DNA from 2 places in the Agathobaculum sp. LCP25S3_E8 genome. Region 1 is predicted to be linked to the other one. Evidence: predicted binding sites of a transcription regulator. Region 1 holds the regulator's gene; the other holds the start of a gene.

What was found. The regulator CtsR, encoded in region 1, represses protease genes until heat stress. The targets are predictions, from matches to a motif close to AAGGTCAANNAAGGTCAAAT.
Positions count from the first base shown of each region.
Region 2: a site for CtsR is predicted at 5,104-5,123, ahead of ACTQ34_RS16240 (cysteine-rich VLP domain-containing protein). Genes of this name have one in related genera too.

Region 1 is NZ_JBQKJR010000010.1:57,522-67,230, forward strand. Features, by position in the region: gene acrA (acryloyl-CoA reductase electron transfer subunit beta) at 1-1,059, shown strand, start outside; gene ACTQ34_RS05785 (DUF362 domain-containing protein) at 1,272-1,442, opposite strand; gene ACTQ34_RS05790 (CtsR family transcriptional regulator) at 1,750-2,205, shown strand; gene ACTQ34_RS05795 (UvrB/UvrC motif-containing protein) at 2,258-2,797, shown strand; gene ACTQ34_RS05800 (ATP--guanido phosphotransferase) at 2,794-3,795, shown strand; gene ACTQ34_RS05805 (ATP-dependent Clp protease ATP-binding subunit) at 3,837-6,302, shown strand; gene ACTQ34_RS05810 (ArsB/NhaD family transporter) at 6,624-7,892, shown strand; gene ACTQ34_RS05815 (hypothetical protein) at 7,924-8,388, shown strand; gene ACTQ34_RS05820 (cation:proton antiporter) at 8,717-9,709, shown strand, end outside.
Region 2 is NZ_JBQKJR010000075.1:3,060-10,902, reverse strand. Features, by position in the region: gene ACTQ34_RS16280 (methyltransferase domain-containing protein) at 1-492, opposite strand, end outside; gene ACTQ34_RS16275 (antitoxin) at 494-766, opposite strand; gene ACTQ34_RS16270 (peptide-binding protein) at 783-992, opposite strand; gene ACTQ34_RS16265 (topoisomerase C-terminal repeat-containing protein) at 1,148-1,426, opposite strand; gene erm(B) (23S rRNA (adenine(2058)-N(6))-methyltransferase Erm(B)) at 1,572-2,309, opposite strand; gene ACTQ34_RS16255 (class I SAM-dependent methyltransferase) at 2,345-3,160, opposite strand; gene ACTQ34_RS16250 (AAA family ATPase) at 3,257-3,802, opposite strand; gene ACTQ34_RS16245 (helix-turn-helix domain-containing protein) at 4,064-4,864, opposite strand; gene ACTQ34_RS16240 (cysteine-rich VLP domain-containing protein) at 5,335-5,748, shown strand; gene ACTQ34_RS16235 (replication initiator protein A) at 5,859-6,254, shown strand; gene mobV (MobV family relaxase) at 6,438-7,382, shown strand; gene ACTQ34_RS16225 (hypothetical protein) at 7,366-7,581, shown strand; gene ACTQ34_RS16220 (recombinase family protein) at 7,672-7,843, shown strand, end outside.

The DNA of each region.
Region 1 (9,709 bases):
GAGCAGCGCCAGGGCAAGCTGCAGCCGACCGTGCTGGAGCTGATTTCTGAGGCGCGCAAGCTGGCGGACGATATGGGCACGGAAGTTTGCGGCCTGCTGCTGGGCGGCAAGGGCGTAGGCGACGCAATGGTCAAGGAACTGGGCGCTTACGGCGCGGACAAGGTTCTGGTTGCGGAGGACGACCTGCTCGAGACCTACACCACCGATGCTTACGCAAAGGTGATTTGCGACGTTGTTATGGCTAAGAAGCCGGAAATCATGCTGATCGCGGCGACCAACATCGGCCGTGACCTCGGCCCGCGCTGCGCAGCTCGTCTGCACACCGGTCTGACCGCGGACTGCACGCACCTCGACGTGGACGTTGAGAAGTACGCTGCATTCCTGCAGGAGGCTTCCACGCTGCCGCAGGCACAGATCGACGCGCTCGACCGTGCTGACCGCAACCTGAAGATGACCCGTCCGGCATTCGGCGGTCACCTGATGGCGACCATTATCTGCCCGCGCTTCCGTCCCCAGATGGCAACCGTTCGTCCGGGCGTTCTGAAGAAGGGCGAGTACGACGAGGCGAAGGCAAACGCGGTTGCAGTTGAGAAGGTTGACGTGCAGCTGTCCGATGCGGACCTGCAGACCAAGGTTCTGGAAGTGGTCAAGGAAGCCAAGGAGCTGGTTGACCTGACCGGTGCTGAAGTGGTCGTTTCTGTTGGCCGCGGCATTTCCAAGGACGTTGAGACCGGCATCAAGCTGGCAGAAGAGCTGGCTGGCCTGTTCGGCGGCGTTGTCGGCGGTTCCCGTGCGGCAATTGACTCCGGCTGGCTGACGGCTGACCATCAGGTAGGTCAGACCGGCAAGACCGTACATCCGAAGCTGTATGTTGCGCTGGGCATCTCCGGTGCTATCCAGCACAAGGCTGGCATGCAGGATTCCGAGTGCATCGTAGCAGTCAACAAGGCTGACTCCGCTCCGATCTTCGATGTTGCCGACTACGGCATCTGCGGCGACCTGTTCAAGGTTGTTCCGATGATGATCGACGCCATTAAGGCTGCACAGGCTTCCAAGTAAGTCTGCGCCTGAGGCAATCGGATTTTGCACTGAAATTCATATAAAAACGAGCCTGTCCATTGGGACAGGCTCGTTTTGTTTTGTATATATCACATGTGTGTGCAGAAAATACAAACAAAGCAAAACGCCCGAAAGCGATAAAACCGCTTTCAGGCGTTATTGTGTTCCGGAATACCGGATTTGGTTAGGTATTTCGCTTCTATGCTAAACAATTAGCCCTGCGAAATAGCGCCTACCGGGCAGGTACCTGCGCAGCTGCCGCAGTCGATGCAAGCGTCCGGATTGATCTCGTACTTGCCGTCGCCCTCAGAAATAGCGCCTACCGGGCACTCGCCCGCGCAAGAACCACAGCTGATGCAAGCGTCGCTAATAACATATGCCATTGGTATTGCACCTCCATTTGAATTTACACATTTATTGTAACACAAGAATGAGAAAAAGCAACAAAAAGCAGTGGTTAGCAATGGTTAACTTTTGGCAGGACCAAGTAAAAGTCAGAAAATAAAAAACAATGAAAAAAAGAGATTGAATTAGAAATAAAGAGAAAACAATGGATTTTCAATTGATACATCCGTCAAATGGTCAGAAATGGTCAGAAAATTCTCTTGCGTTTTCATTCAAATTCCCCTATAATATAGACAAAGGTCAGGAAAGGTCAGATAAGAGACCGGGACCGAAGGAGGTGTTCACATGAAAATGTCGGATGTCATAGCCGATTTTATCGGCGAGATGCTTTCGTCGGGCGGCGGCGTGGCCGAGGTGCAGCGCAAAAGTCTGGCGGACCGTTTTTCGTGTGTGCCAAGCCAGATCAACTACGTGATTGAAACACGCTTCACGCCGGAACACGGGTATCTGGTCGAAAGTCAGCGCGGCGGCGGCGGATACATCCGCATCGTGCGGCTGATGGACGACAAGCAGCGCACGCTGCTGGAGGCGGCCCGCGGTATCGGCGGCAGGCTGACGCAAAGCGATGCGGCGCGTCTGACACGCGCGCTGCTGTCGGCAGAGTTGCTGACGCAGCGGGAAGCACAGCTTCTGCTTTCGGCATGCTCGGACGGCGCGCTGGCCGAGGTGGAAAAAACCGACCGCAACCGTCTGCGAGCCGCGATTTTCCGATGCGCGGTGATGGGCATTGCCACAGCATAACAACAGTTAACAAAATCACTTGAGGATAGATTCTCGAAAGGAGAAATGACTTATGAAATGCGAGAAATGCGGCAAGAATGAAGCGACGATGTATTATAAGGAAACCGTAAACGGTGTAACGCGCGAAATGCACCTGTGTGAAGACTGCGCAAAGAAAGAAAATATCGGCGGCGCATTTGAAAATGCGTTTGCCTCGATGAATCATTTCTGGAGCGACCCGTTCCATTCGTTCCTCGGCGGCGGCTTTGGCAGCCTGTGGAACGACATGCTGGGCGCGCCGACGGCGACGCTGCTGGGTACTGAGCGCAAGTGCCCGACCTGCGGCATGACCGAAAGTGAGCTGCGGCGGACCGGCCGTGTGGGATGTCCGGATTGCTACAACACATTCTCGGATATCTTGAATCCATATGTCGAAAAGGTGCACGGCGCAACGCGCCACATCGGCACGGCGCCTGCTGCGCCCGAACAGCCTAAGACCGACCCGATCGAGACGCTGCGCGCACAGCTGAAAACCGCAGTCGAAAACGAAGAGTACGAGCAGGCTGCGCGCCTGCGCGATGAGATTCGCAGAATGGAGGGCGAGCAAAAATGAGCATGTTTGAAATTCATGGCGGTTTTACCGGCCTTGCGGCAACCAGCCGCGTGCGGCTTGCCCGTAACCTGAAGGGGTATCCCTTCCGTTTGACCGAAGCACAACACAAGGAGATCACGGACAAAGTGTTCGCGGCCTTGCAAAATAATCCGACCGTCGGGCCGGAATTTGAGAAAAAACAAATTATCCCGCGCTCGACCGAGGCTTCTCAGCTGGTCGAAGAGCATCTGATTTCGCCCGAGCTGGCACAGAACGGCGGCTGGCTGATTGTCTCCAAGGACGGCGGCGTGTCCATCATGGTGGGCGAGGAAGATCATCTGCGCTTGCAGGTGATTGGCACCGGCCTGTGCCCGAAGGAGTGCTTGGATACGGCAAACCGCATCGCAGCGCTGATTGAAGGCGAGCTGCCGTTCGCTTACGACGAGCGGTTGGGCTATTTGACCGCGTGCCCGACCAACATCGGCACCGGCCTGCGGGCTTCCATCATGCTGCATCTGCCCATGCTGACGGCAACGGGCGAGATTGGCCGAATGACCGGCTACGCCGGCAGCCGTGGCTGCGCGGTGCGCGGCGCATACGGCGAAGGCTCCAAGGCGGTCGGCGGCTTCTATCAGATTTCTAATCAGGTCACGCTGGGCGCTTCTGCGGCTGAGCTGACCGATAAGCTGGTTGAGACTGCAACCACCATCATTGACGCAGAAAAGAAGGCGCGCGAGCAGGTGCGCAGCCAGAACGAAGCTGGTCTGCGCGACCGTATCTACCGCGCGGCAGGCACGCTGCGTTCCGCTTATCTGATTGACACCGGCGAAGCCGTGCAGTGCCTGTCTGACGTGCTGGTCGGCTTGCAAATGGGCTTGCTGTCGGGCGTAGAGCCGCAGAAGCTATATGAACTCGAGCAGCGCATCCGTCCGGCGATGCTGAACGGCGCGCCGCAGGAACGCGACCGCAAACGCGCAGAATTGCTGCGTGAGGCGGCAAAGAACCTGATTTTAGAATAACCGAACTTGGACTTTTCCCTTTCGGAAAGGAGTGTTGACCTATGTTTTATCAGAATCGTTTTACCGAGCGTGCGCAGCAGGCACTGACCAAGGCGCAGGAGGCCGCTGCATCGTTTGGACACAGCTATATCGGCTCGGAGCACCTGCTGCTCGGCCTGTTGCGTGAAGAGGGCGGCCCGGCGGCCAAGGCATTGGCTGCTTGCGGCGTGACCGATGACGCACTGGTGAAGCAGATTGAAGAGCTGTCCGGCCGCGGCACGCCCGACAGCACCGCTCCGCAGGGCATGACCCCGCGCACCAAGCGCATCATTGAGCTGTCCATCCAGTCCGCCGCCCAGATGGGGACGAACTACGTCGGCACCGAACATTTGCTGCTCGGCCTGCTGCGCGAGGGACAGAACGTTGCGCTGACCGCGCTGGCTAACCTCAAGGTCACCCCGCAGATGGTGGCCGAAAAGCTCAGCGAAGTGCTGGGCGGCGTACAACAGGGCGAAGGCCCCGGCGCTGCCGGTGCATCCGGCAAGTCAGGTGACGCGCTCGAGCAGTTCGGCCGCGACCTGACCGCTGCTGCCCGCGAGGGCAAGCTCGACCCGGTTATCGGCCGCAGCAAGGAAATTCAGCGGGTCATTCAGATTCTGTCCCGCCGTACCAAGAACAACCCTGCACTGATCGGCGACCCCGGCGTCGGCAAGACCGCCGTGGTCGAAGGACTGGCGCAGAAGATTGTCGCGGGCGATGTCCCGGAGACGCTGAAGGACAAGCGCGTCGTATCGCTTGACCTGACCGGCATGATCGCGGGCACCAAGTACCGCGGCGAGTTCGAAGAGCGCATCAAAAAGGTCATCGAAGAGCTGACCGCAAACAAGGATACCATTCTGTTCATCGATGAAATGCATATGCTGATGGGCGCGGGCGCTGCTGAGGGAGCGGCAGATGCTGCGAACATTTTGAAGCCCGCCCTGTCCCGCGGTGAAGTGCAGGTCATCGGTGCAACCACGCTGGATGAATACCGCAAGAACATCGAAAAGGACGCAGCGCTCGAGCGTCGTTTCCAGCCCGTTCAGATTGACGAGCCGAGTCCGGAGGACGCAGTCGAAATCCTCAAGGGCCTGCGTGACCGCTACGAAGCACATCACCGCATCAAGATTCCGGATGAAGCCATCGAAGCTGCCGTCAAGCTGTCTGTGCGCTATGTAACCGGTCGTTTCCTGCCGGATAAGGCAATCGACGTTATCGACGAAGCCTGCTCGCGGGTTCGCCTGTCCACGCTGACCACACCGCCCGACCTCAAGCAGATGGAGGACGAAATTACCGCCATCGCCGCGAAGAAGGAAGAGGCTGTCAAGGGGCAGGACTACGAGAACGCCGCCAAGCTGCGCGATGAAGAGAAGAACAAGCGCGAAGCGCTCGAAGCACGCCGCAAGGAGTGGTCTGAGCAGCAGACCAAGACTCACGGCGCGGTAACCGAGGACGACATCGCGGCCGTCATTTCGGGCTGGACCGGCATCCCGGTTGCCCAGATGACCGAGGACGAGGGTCAGCGTCTGCTGCACCTCGAGGATACGCTGCATCAGCGTGTCATCGGCCAGAATGAGGCCGTCACTGCGGTCGCCAAGGCGATTCGCCGCGGCCGTGTCGGCCTGCGCGACCCCAAGCGTCCGATTGGTTCGTTCCTGTTCCTCGGCCCGACCGGCGTAGGCAAGACCGAGCTGTCCAAGGCGCTGGCAGAAGCGATGTTCGGTGACGAAAACGCCATGATCCGCATTGATATGTCGGAATACATGGAAAAGCATGCGGTTTCCCGCATGATCGGTTCGCCTCCGGGATATGTCGGCTACGATGAGGGCGGTCAGCTGTCCGAAAAGGTACGCCGCCATCCGTATTCGGTTGTGCTGTTCGATGAGATCGAAAAGGCACACCCGGATGTGTTCAACATCCTGCTGCAAATCCTTGAGGACGGCGTGCTGACCGACGGTCAGGGCCGCCATGTGGATTTCAAGAATACCATCATCATCATGACCTCCAACATCGGCGCGCAGAAGATTACGGGCAACGCCCGCAAGTCGCTGGGCTTTGCCGAGGGTGGAGAAAATACGGCCGAGCGTACCTTTGAGCAGATCAAGGAGGACGTGCTGAGTGAGCTGAAAACCGTGGTGCGTCCGGAATTCCTCAACCGTATTGACGACATCATCGTGTTCAACCGTCTGAGCGAGGACGAGATTGCCCAGATTGCGGACGGTATGCTGCGCAAGGTTGCCGAGCGTATGCAGGAAATGGGTATCACCATGGATTGGACCGACGCAGCCAAGAAGCATCTTGCCAAGGCTGGTTTCGATCCGGTTTACGGTGCGCGCCCGCTGCGCCGCGCGGTGACGAACGAAGTCGAGGATCTGGTTGCCGAGCAGTCGCTCGAAGGCAAGATCAAGTCCGGCGAACATGTGACGCTGGATGCCGAGGACGACAAGCTGACGCTCCGGTCTGCTGCTGCGGAACAGCCGCAGGCATAAATCAAGCCATACACTCCTCATTCTTATATACAACACCCAAATGGACGACGCCCCCGACGCTATTATGGCATCGGGGGCGTTGTCATGTGTGCAAAAAGGGTTTGTAACGGCCGAAAAATAGAAACTGGGAAACGTCGTTAAAAAAACGTAAAGAAAACGATGGGATTTCGTGCTAAATGACAAAAACTTTTCTGATAAGACCCTGCAAATCAGGGGGAATTGAACATTGAAAACCCGCGAAATCCAGGAGTATAATATGTCGTAAAAACAATTTAAAGGCGCGCACGCACGCATGGCGTCGCGCGGGAAAGGGGAAAGAAAATGAATACCATGCAAATTCTTTCCGTCGTGGTCTTTTTGATCGTTATGCTTGCGATTGTATCGGAAAAGGTACATCGTACCGTGGCGGCGGTAGCAGGTGGAGTTGTGCTAATCTTCCTGCATGTGCTGACGGTGGATGATGCGGTCAGCTACATTGACTTCAGCACGATCGGCGTTTTGATTGGTATGATGCTGTTTGTCGCTGTGGTACGTAACTCCGGTCTGTTTGAGTATGTGGCGATCAAGGCGGCAAAAATCGCGGGAGGCAACCCGTGGAAGATCATGCTGCTGTTTGTCATTCTCACGGCGGTGCTGTCGGCCTTCCTGGACAACGTGACTACGGTCCTGCTGGTCGGCCCGATGACGATTGCGATCACCGGTATTCTGGGGCTTAATCCGGTGCCGTTCTTGTTCACACAGATTCTTGCCTCCAACATCGGCGGTACAGCGACCCTCATCGGTGACCCCCCGAATATCATGATCGGTTCGCAGGCCGGACTGAGCTTTGTGGACTTTGTGCTCAATACCGGCGTGGCAGTTGTCTTTATTATGATTGCGGTCTGCCTGTGCTTCTACTTCCTGTACGGACGCAAGATGGTTGTAGAGCCGGATAAGATGGCAGCAGTTATGCAGCTGGACGAGCAGAAGTCGATTAAGGATCATGCGCTGCTGGTCAAGAGCGTGGTTATGATCGTTCTGGTTGTGCTGGGCTTTGTTTTCCATAGCTCGATCGGCGTAGACTCTTGCGCAATTGCGCTGGCAAGTGCTACAATAATGTTGTTGATCGGTAAGCAGGATACGGAAGAAATCGTGCTCGGTGTAGAATGGTCAACCATTTTGTTCTTCACCGGCCTATTTGTTGTAGTCGGTGGTATGGTGCAGACCGGCGTTATCACTGCGCTGGGCAATGCACTGGTTTCGGTAACGGGCGGCAACACAATACTGCTGATGGTGCTCATTCTGTGGGGGTCGGCGCTGTTTTCGTCCTTCCTGGATAACATCCCGTTCGTGGCGACTATGATTCCGCTGATTCTGGCAATGCAGGCCGAAGGCATGGAGGTTACACCGCTGTGGTGGGCGCTGTCGCTGGGCGCATGTCTGGGCGGCAACGGCACGCTGATCGGTGCATCGGCCAACGTGGTGCTTTCGGGTATTTCAGCCAAGCACGGCCATCCGATCACCTTTATGCGGTATCTCCGTGTGGGCTTCCCGATGATGATTCTGACGGTTGCTATTTCTACCGTTTACCTGCTGGTTCGCTTTCATTGATGCATGACAGGGGAAGAAAGAAGGAAATCATATGATAACGAGCAGTTTTTCCGGTGATATCATCAATGTATCACTGCGTCAGATCGGCGCTACCTCCATCAAGGAAGTGCGCAACGGTATTATGTATATTGCCAAATTCCAGCTGGACGACGAGGTTTGCGTGACATACGTGTTCAACGTGACCAAGCGGGATAAGTATTACTTGCAGCGCGTCGAGCCGTATCCCATCTCCTACGGCGATTTTGAGGGGGAGGGCGAAGTGGTGGAATTCATCACGCGCGATATTCGCAAGTTCCGCAACGCGATGCAGTCGCACAATTTCCCCAAGTTCCTCGAGACGGCCAACGTGATGGTGCAGCTGTCGCATGCGATTGAGCTGCTGTTTTTGGAGCGGAATGTGTCGGCGGAGGATATGGAAGGCCTGCAGCAGTGCTTGACGGCAGGCATCGAGAAAATCAAGGAGATTCGTGAGCATTCGCCCAAGGTGGAAAAATAAAAGAATAGGACCGGTTTGAAAGATGCCTTGCAGAACAGCAGTCTGCAAGGCGTCTTTTTTGCATACAGTACGAAAGGCGCGGCATAGATGCTTGTACGGCTGTTCGCTGAAAAAGTACAAAAAAGCAAATAAATGCGTAAAAAAGTACGAGACGTGTATCTTATCAACAAAAAAAGAGAATGCTTTTTGTGTAAAACAACGGCTGTATTTTTCAAGAACGCACTGGCTGAATTAGAAAAAAGTTGTATAATGGTAGATATTCCGTTATTACAATGAGAGGGGCGGTGTCGCTGTGTCATATGATTTTCTTCTGACGATTGCGATCATCATGCTGTTCACCAAAATCTTCGGTCTGACCTCGGAACGGGTACACATGCCGCAGGTCGTCGGTGCGTTGGTGGCCGGCGTGCTGGTAGGACCGAGCTGCCTTGCGTGGGTAGGAGAAACGGATTTTCTGGTGAAAGCCGCAGAGATCGGCGTCATTATCCTGATGTTCAATGCAGGTCTGGACACGGATTTGGAGGAACTCAAAACCACCGGCTTTGCGTCCTTCATCATTGCGGTCATCGGCGTGCTGGTACCGCTCGCGGGCGGCATGGGATGCTACCTGATTTTCAGGAGCGAACCGGCAGACCCCATGAACATGCTCAAAGCGGCCTTTATCGGCGTGGTGCTGACCGCAACCTCGGTATCCATCACGGTGGAAACGCTGCGCGAGATGGGAAAGCTGAAAAGCAAGGTCGGCACGGCGATATTGGGTGCAGCGGTGATTGACGATATTCTCGGTATTGTGGTGCTGACCGTGCTGACTGCGTTTACCGACCCATCGGTCAAGCCGCTTCTGGTGTTCGGACGGATTTTCGCGTTCTTCATCTTTGTTCTTGTGGTCGGTTTTGTGATGCACAAGGCGTTTATCAAGATGGAGCAGCGCTGGCATAAGCATCGGCGCATTGCTATCTACGCGCTGGTGTTTGCCTTTTTGATGAGCTATGTTGCAGAGACGCTCTTTGGCATCGCTGATATTACGGGCGCGTATTTCGCCGGTATCGTTATGTGCAACCTTTCGGACACGCGCGACTATGTGGCCAGCAAAACTAATGTGCTGGGCTATATGCTGTTTTCACCGCTGTTCTTTGCGTCGATTGGTATCAAAACCAATTTGGACGGCTTGACAGGCGAGTTGGTGCTGTTTGCGGTGGTGCTGACGATTGTGGCCATCCTGTCTAAAATTATCGGCTGCGGTCTGGGTGCTCGAATGATGGGCTTCCAGATGTATGACGCAATTTCCATCGGCCTTGGAATGGTCTCTCGCGGTGAGGTC
Region 2 (7,843 bases), on a different contig from region 1:
CTCTATATAGTGCAGAGCTAAATTAGATATAACACAATCCCATTCATTTTCTGGATAGTCATATTCCTCTAATCCGCTAATACGATATTCAATTTGATTTCCTGAATTGCGCTTTTGGGCTTCCTCAATCATTTTCTTACTTAAATCGATCCCTAATATTTTTGTAGCTCCTTGTTCTTCTGCGAACTTGCAGTGCCAGCCATATCCGCACCCCAAGTCAAGAACAGATTTTCCTTCTAACGAAGGAAACAAAGGTTTTAATTGATGCCATTCACCAGCAGCTTTTAACCCCTCTTTATCAATGACAATAACATTCCCTTGTGTTTCTTCAAGAATTGCTGATCGCAAACTCGTTTTCCCTGACCCTGGTTGCCCACCAAGTAAAAAAGCGGTTGGCGATTCAACCGCTTTTTTTCCTTGAACCAATTCTTCTAAATTATCATTTAAGCGATTTTCAAATTGTTTGTCAGTAAAATTGACTATATTTGCCATATTAAGCCACTTTCTCTTTATTCAAAACTTGTTTTGAATAGCGATTCATTGACCGCCAATACTCATGAACGGCTTGTAATTCTTCTAAAGAATAATCAAAAAGATTTACACGTTTTGCAAGCTTTAATTGGTTTAATAAATTGACTTCCAATAATTGAGAGTCATTTTTATTTAATTCATGATTCAAAACATAGTTTAATACTCGATTATAAACGCTTGCCGATAATTCGTTAATGATCTCTATTTCAAATGTTTTTTCATAAGTAACTGCCATTTCATTTTCACTCCTTTTAAAGTTTGTCAGGTAAATATTTCCGAATATATTCTTCTAAGGCTTTATCCATAACTTCTTTTACGTTTCCGCCATTCTTTGCTGTTTCGATTTTTATAATATGGTGCAAGTCAGCACGAACACGAACCGTCTTATCCCCCATAATATCTTTTTTTGCACTGATTGGTGTATCATTTCGTTTTGCTTTTTGTGCGCCTAAATTTCCCACAACCACTCACTTCTTTCTATTTCTTCTTACTCTTATTTTATCATCAACAATCACAAATCACAAGTGATTTGTGATTAATCACTTGTGATTTGTGATTCTATTCTTTTTCGTTTTCTAATTGAATGATTCGCTCAAGCATTTCAAAAAATACGTTCTCATACATAGATAAAATCAATATATCCCTTTTCTCCGATTTTTACAACGGCATTGTAGGACTTTCTATCTTTCGTTTTGATTCCTTTTACCAGGGTTTCTTTTCCCTCTAGTAATTCTTTTACATTTGTTTTGGTGAGTTTTTTCTTTCTAAAATGTTCAGCTAAAGTGAAGGTACATTCAGGATAATTTGAACAACCATAAAACGATTTTTTTAATACAATATTGTTGCCACACTTAGGACATTTTCCTACAAGGGGTCCCGAGCGCTTAGTGGGAATTTGTACCCCTTATCGATACAAATTCCCCGTAGGCGCTAGGGACCTCTTTAGCTCCTTGGAAGCTGTCAGTAGTATACCTAATAATTTATCTACATTCCCTTTAGTAACGTGTAACTTTCCAAATTTACAAAAGCGACTCATAGAATTATTTCCTCCCGTTAAATAATAGATAACTATTAAAAATAGACAATACTTGCTCATAAGTAACGGTACTTAAATTGTTTACTTTGGCGTGTTTCATTGCTTGATGAAACTGATTTTTAGTAAACAGTTGACGATATTCTCGATTGACCCATTTTGAAACAAAGTACGTATATAGCTTCCAATATTTATCTGGAACATCTGTGGTATGGCGGGTAAGTTTTATTAAGACACTGTTTACTTTTGGTTTAGGATGAAAGCATTCCGCTGGCAGCTTAAGCAATTGCTGAATCGAGACTTGAGTGTGCAAGAGCAACCCTAGTGTTCGGTGAATATCCAAGGTACGCTTGTAGAATCCTTCTTCAACAATCAGATAGATGTCAGACGCATGGCTTTCAAAAACCACTTTTTTAATAATTTGTGTGCTTAAATGGTAAGGAATACTCCCAACAATTTTATACCTCTGTTTGTTAGGGAATTGAAACTGTAGAATATCTTGGTGAATTAAAGTGACACGAGTATTCAGTTTTAATTTTTCTGACGATAAGTTGAATAGATGACTGTCTAATTCAATAGACGTTACCTGTTTACTTATTTTAGCCAGTTTCGTCGTTAAATGCCCTTTACCTGTTCCAATTTCGTAAACGGTATCGGTTTCTTTTAAATTCAATTGTTTTATTATTTGGTTGAGTACTTTTTCACTCGTTAAAAAGTTTTGAGAATATTTTATATTTTTGTTCATGTAATCACTCCTTCTTAATTACAAATTTTTAGCATCTAATTTAACTTCAATAGACTAATAACAATGTTTGGTCTTGCTTCACTTTGTGCTTGTCGGAAGCCTAAATAGTAACTGCGTTTTGCTTCGTGTCCGTCTGGCAACCGCTCAAATTGTTCATCAAGTTCTGATACACCTTCTTCGTTATAGCGTGGATCAAATTCTTCTAAAAAGTCTGCTTCCTCTACAACTTTAAGCTCAAACCCATTGTTCAGCAATCCCATTATAATCTGTGTAAGTGTGTGATGTTGTTTTACTACATCACATCCTAAAAAATGTGTATTTCGTTCTCCTGTTATAAAGTAATTATCAATCGCCCAATATTGCGGTTTCCCATCATCTGTATAAATCCAATCCTGCCCAACTCCTGCGGTAAAAACAGGGTGTTCGATATTAAAAAGAAAAATTCCACCTGGTTTTAATGTCCTATACACTTTTTGAAATATTTCCACTATGTCCTCTATATAGTGCAGAGCTAAATTAGATATAACACAATCCCATTCATTTTCTGGATAGTCATATTCCTCTAATCCGCTAATACGATATTCAATTTGATTTCCTGAATTGCGCTTTTGGGCTTCCTCAATCATTTTCTTACTTAAATCGATCCCTAATATTTTTGTAGCTCCTTGTTCTTCTGCGAACTTGCAGTGCCAGCCATATCCGCACCCCAAGTCAAGAACAGATTTTCCTTCTAACGAAGGAAACAAAGGTTTTAATTGATGCCATTCACCAGCAGCTTTTAACCCCTCTTTACTGCGGGACATCTTTGCATATTCTTCAAAAAACTTCTCATTATCGTATTCATTATTCATAACCTTAACATCTCCTATTTTATCCTTCGGCACCGCCGCCTCCAGGCGGCTCCCCAACTTCATCTGCTCGATAAATGGGAATTGCACCAAAACAATCTAAGACAACAATGCTGCCCTACTTGCGATTTTTTCTTGTACTGCGGAAACAGTTTCTTGAATGGAATAATTGGTCGTATCTACAACATTCGATTCATATATTCCCAGATTGCAAAATTGCTCCCACATTGTTTCTACCAATTCGATATTTGTTTTTCGGTCTAACTTTGAGCGTTCAACAGCCCGCTTTAAGGTTTCTTCCTTACTTGCCCTTAAAATAATATAATGCACCTCATAATGTTCCCGAACAAGAGCTTTCCATGGCTCCAAAAACCATGGCCCGACAATCCCATCTACAATTACATCATATCCGCCACGAGCATATCGCTTTGCAGCTTCTAAAAAGGCTTCAATGACAACCAGATTTTGCTCGTTGGATTCTGGCAAATGTGGTGGTATTGCGCCTTTGCTTAAGTAATGAAAAAAGTCATCGGTGTGCATATGCACTGATTTATCCATATCTGATTCCTTTGCGACAATTGACGCAGTTGTTGTTTTTCCTGTCCCCGGTGAGCCTGTAATCACAATAATTCTTCCTTGATTCATCTATATTTTACCTCCACAAATTTTGATTTGTTGATAACTCATTATATCATAATTCTTTCGGTACGTCAGCACGAAAATAAGTATGTGGTTTTTCGTAAAGTGGTCTTGTCAAATAGAAGCGGGGAGCCGGCTGTGAAGTGGAGTCCCATGGTTCCCTTATAGTCATAAGTTCGTTCTTTTCATTCATTGTAAACAGTGCTTCTACATGAAGCTGCATATAGTACGAGTTGCTTTTTCCCATTTTCTAATATTCTCCTACATTTATTTCTCTGCCTGTTCAATCATTTTCTTTACTAACCGCTGAAACAGGTCGGCGGTTTCCTCGTCCATCGGCGCAAGCTGTCCAATCTGTCCGGCTATCATCGCCGTTACATCGTCAATGGAAAGCGGTTTTTGTTTCTGTTCCGCCAGTGCGTCCCGCATGGCTTGGAACATAGCGGCGGTCACAGCTTCTCCCGGCTGTTCCCCGTTGTCTATGTCTTTCTTAATGTCCCGCAGGATAGCCAGGAACACATTTTTGATTTTTTCAATCTCCGCTTCATGTTCCCCCATCTTTTGGGCGTTCAAAAGCTGTAAATCCTGCTTCGCTTCTGCCCGGTGTTCCGGGTGTTCTTTCATCAGGTCGGACAGGGAAGCCGTTGCCATCTCGATAAGCTGGTTTCTTGCTGTTATGCCCTTTGCCGCCGTATCCTGAAAATAAATCCGTATCAAATCTATCAGCTTGGGAAAATTCCTGTGTTCCAACAGACGGTTGAGGATTTGCACATCAACAGCACCCGTCACAAGCCCCCTCACGGCCCCCTCTGACAAGCCTAATTCAGAAATATCGTAACTTTTACGGACGCTCACGGTAGACAAGCCCAGTATGTAGTCTGTCGATACCTTAAATTCCTTTGCCACACCTATGAGAATATCACTGCTTACCGTTCTTGTTTCGCCGCTGACAATGCGGCTCAATTGGGAAGCGGAAACGCCTATCTTCTCCGCAAGTTCCTTTTGTGTGATGTGGTTCCCGTTGCATAAATCGGAAATCCGCTGTCCGGGTGTTCCGGGTAAAGCCATAGACACGCACCTCCTCCGCATACTTCCATTATACAAGATAATTGCAAAAATGCAATTTCCAAAGTGTAAACTTCATCAAAATGCAATTCTCGCAAAAAGCCGGGATTTGCATTTTTTTCGTGTAGACTTAGGGTAGTTCATCGATGGACAGCACCTTGAAAACAGAATGACCGTCCGAAAAGAGAATACCACGGCTGGGGAAGCACCGCCAGGAGCCGGACTTTTGGACACTTTGTCCAGAGGTCACTTCGGGACAAAACGTCCCGAAGCTGCGGGGAGCGTGCCAACGCCGGAATACGCCGCTATTGTCGGGGCCCCCGCAAAGCCGCATGGCTTTGTGGGGAGAGGAGGAGCAGCGGAGCGAGTGAGTTTTGCCGCTTGCGGCGAAACGAGCGATACGCAGCTTGCGACGACGAGGCAGGAAACCTTTTCGGGGAGAACGGCAATGGAAAGCAAAATGGAGGGAACGCATGAGAGATAACCCCTATAAAGACTTGCCGCCGCTGGAACGCAGGCCGGACGGTTCCCTTTACCGCATGACACCGGCGCAGAAGAAACAGGCGGCCAGCCTGATACGCCGGGAGTGCTGTTGCTGTGAGGACGGCAACTGCATTGTCCTTGACGATGGGGACGCCTGCACCTGCCCGCAGACGGTTTCTTTCTCGGTCTGCTGTAAGTGGTTCCGCTGGGCGGTCTTGCCGCTGGACGGGACGCTGAAAGCGGAGATTTTCCGGGATAAGGACATGAAACGCTGTGCGGTTTGCGGCGGCGTGTTCGTCCCCAAATCCAACCGGGCTAAATACTGCCCGGACTGCGCCGCCAGAGTTCACAGGCGGCAGAAAACAGAAAGTGAACGGAAAAGGAGGTCTGCTGTGGACAGTTAGGAGCGGAAAAGCCTTGATTTATAAGGCTTCGCAGGCCCCAAACCGGGGCAGGTGGTATAAAGTATCGCCCGCCCCGGAAAACGGGCTTCTAACCGTCCACAAAACACGATATGACAAACACGATTTACATTCACCAGCCGGAACAGGCGTTCAGCTTCACCCGGCTCCCGAATTTTCTCTTTGAAGCCCCTACATTCAAGCCCCTGTCCAACGAGGCAAAGGTGTTGTACGCCTTTATCCTGCGCCGGACAGAGTTATCCCGCAAGAATGGGTGGGCGGACGAGTACGGGCGGATTTACCTGTACTATCCCATCTGCGAGGTAGTTGACCTGCTCCGCTGTGGGCGGCAGAAAGCGGTAAATACCATGCGGGAACTGCAATATGCCGGACTGGTGGAGATCCAGAAGCAGGGCTGTGGAAAACCCAACCGCATTTTCCCAAAATCCTATGAAGCGGTTCCGAACACCGACTTCAAGAAATCCCGTTCTGGTACGCCGGAGGGCTGAAAACCGTACCCATGAAGTACGGAAATCACTCCTGAGAAGTACGAAAACCGGACGGTATATAGAAATACAAAGATTAAAAAGATTGATTTATATTCTATCCATTCCAATCCTATCCGAGCTATTTTCTGCGGGATTTTCCCTGTGGAAAACCCCGGATAGGAAAGGAATGGGGAAAGGAGCAGAATGGCACAGCACGCAATTTTGCGTTTTGAGAAGCACAAGGGCAACCCGGCAAGGCCGCTGGAAGCCCATCACGAACGGCAGAAAGACCAATACGCCAGCAACCCTGATATTGACACCAGCCGGAGCAAATACAACTTCCATATCGTCAAGCCGGAGGGACGCTATTACCACTTCATTCAGAGCCGGATTGAGCAGGCCGGGTGCCGAACCCGCAAGGACAGCACACGGTTTGTCGATACGCTGATAACCGCCAGCCCGGAGTTTTTCAAGGGGAAATCCCCAAAGGAGATACAGGCGTTTTTCCAGAGGGCGGCGGATTTCCTCACCCACCGGGTAGGGCGGGAAAATATCGTGTCGGCGGTGGTACACATGGACGAGAAAACGCCCCACCTGCATTTGACCTTTGTTCCGCTGACAAAGGACAACCGCCTGTGCGCTAAGGAGATTATCGGCAACCGGGCAAACCTGACGAAGTGGCAGGATGATTTTCACGCCTACATGGTGGAGAAATATCCCGACTTGGAGCGTGGGGAAAGCGCCAGCAAGACAGGCCGGAAGCATATCCCCACCCGGCTTTTCAAACAGGCGGTTTCCCTCTCCCGGCAGGCAAGAGCCATTGAAGCCACACTGGACGGCATTAACCCGCTGAACGCCGGAAAGAAAAAAGAGGAAGCCCTCTCCATGCTGAAAAAGTGGTTCCCGCAGATGGAGAATTTCTCCGGGCAGTTGAAAAAGTACAAGGTCACAATCAATGACCTGCTGGCAGAAAATGAGAAGCTGGAAGCACGAGCCAGAGCCAGCGAGAGCGGCAAAATCAAAGACCGCATGGAGCGGGCAAAGCTGGAAAGCGAACTGCACGATATGCAAAGGCTGGTTGACCGTATCCCGCCGGATATACTGGCGGAACTGAAACGGCAGCAGCGGCAGTATGGAAAGGAAAGGTGATTTTATAAGTAACAATATCAGATACAAAAAGGAAACAGAAGTCGTGACTTTTCAGGGAAAGGAAATCACGCTGGAAAACCTCTCCCCGGTGTTCACGCCGGAGCAGGAAGCGACCAAACGCCGGGAACTGGAGCAGCAGCTTTATGAGGTGTTCCGCAAATATGCCGATAAGCGGCAGAAAGAGGAAGCCGGGGCATAAATCCCGAAGCCATCGTTGATTTGCGGGGCTGCTGGCGGTATAATAGAACTGTCAGCAGCTCCGTTTCTTTTTAAGAAAAGGAGCGACAAAATGAATAACAGGATAGACGCGATCTATGCAAGGCAATCGGTAGACAAAAAGGACAGCATTTCCATTGAAAGCCAGATTGAGTTTTGCAAATACGAATTGAAAGGCGGGAACTGTAAGGAATACACAGACAAAGGGTACAGCGGCAAGAACACAGACCGCCCGAAGTTTCAGG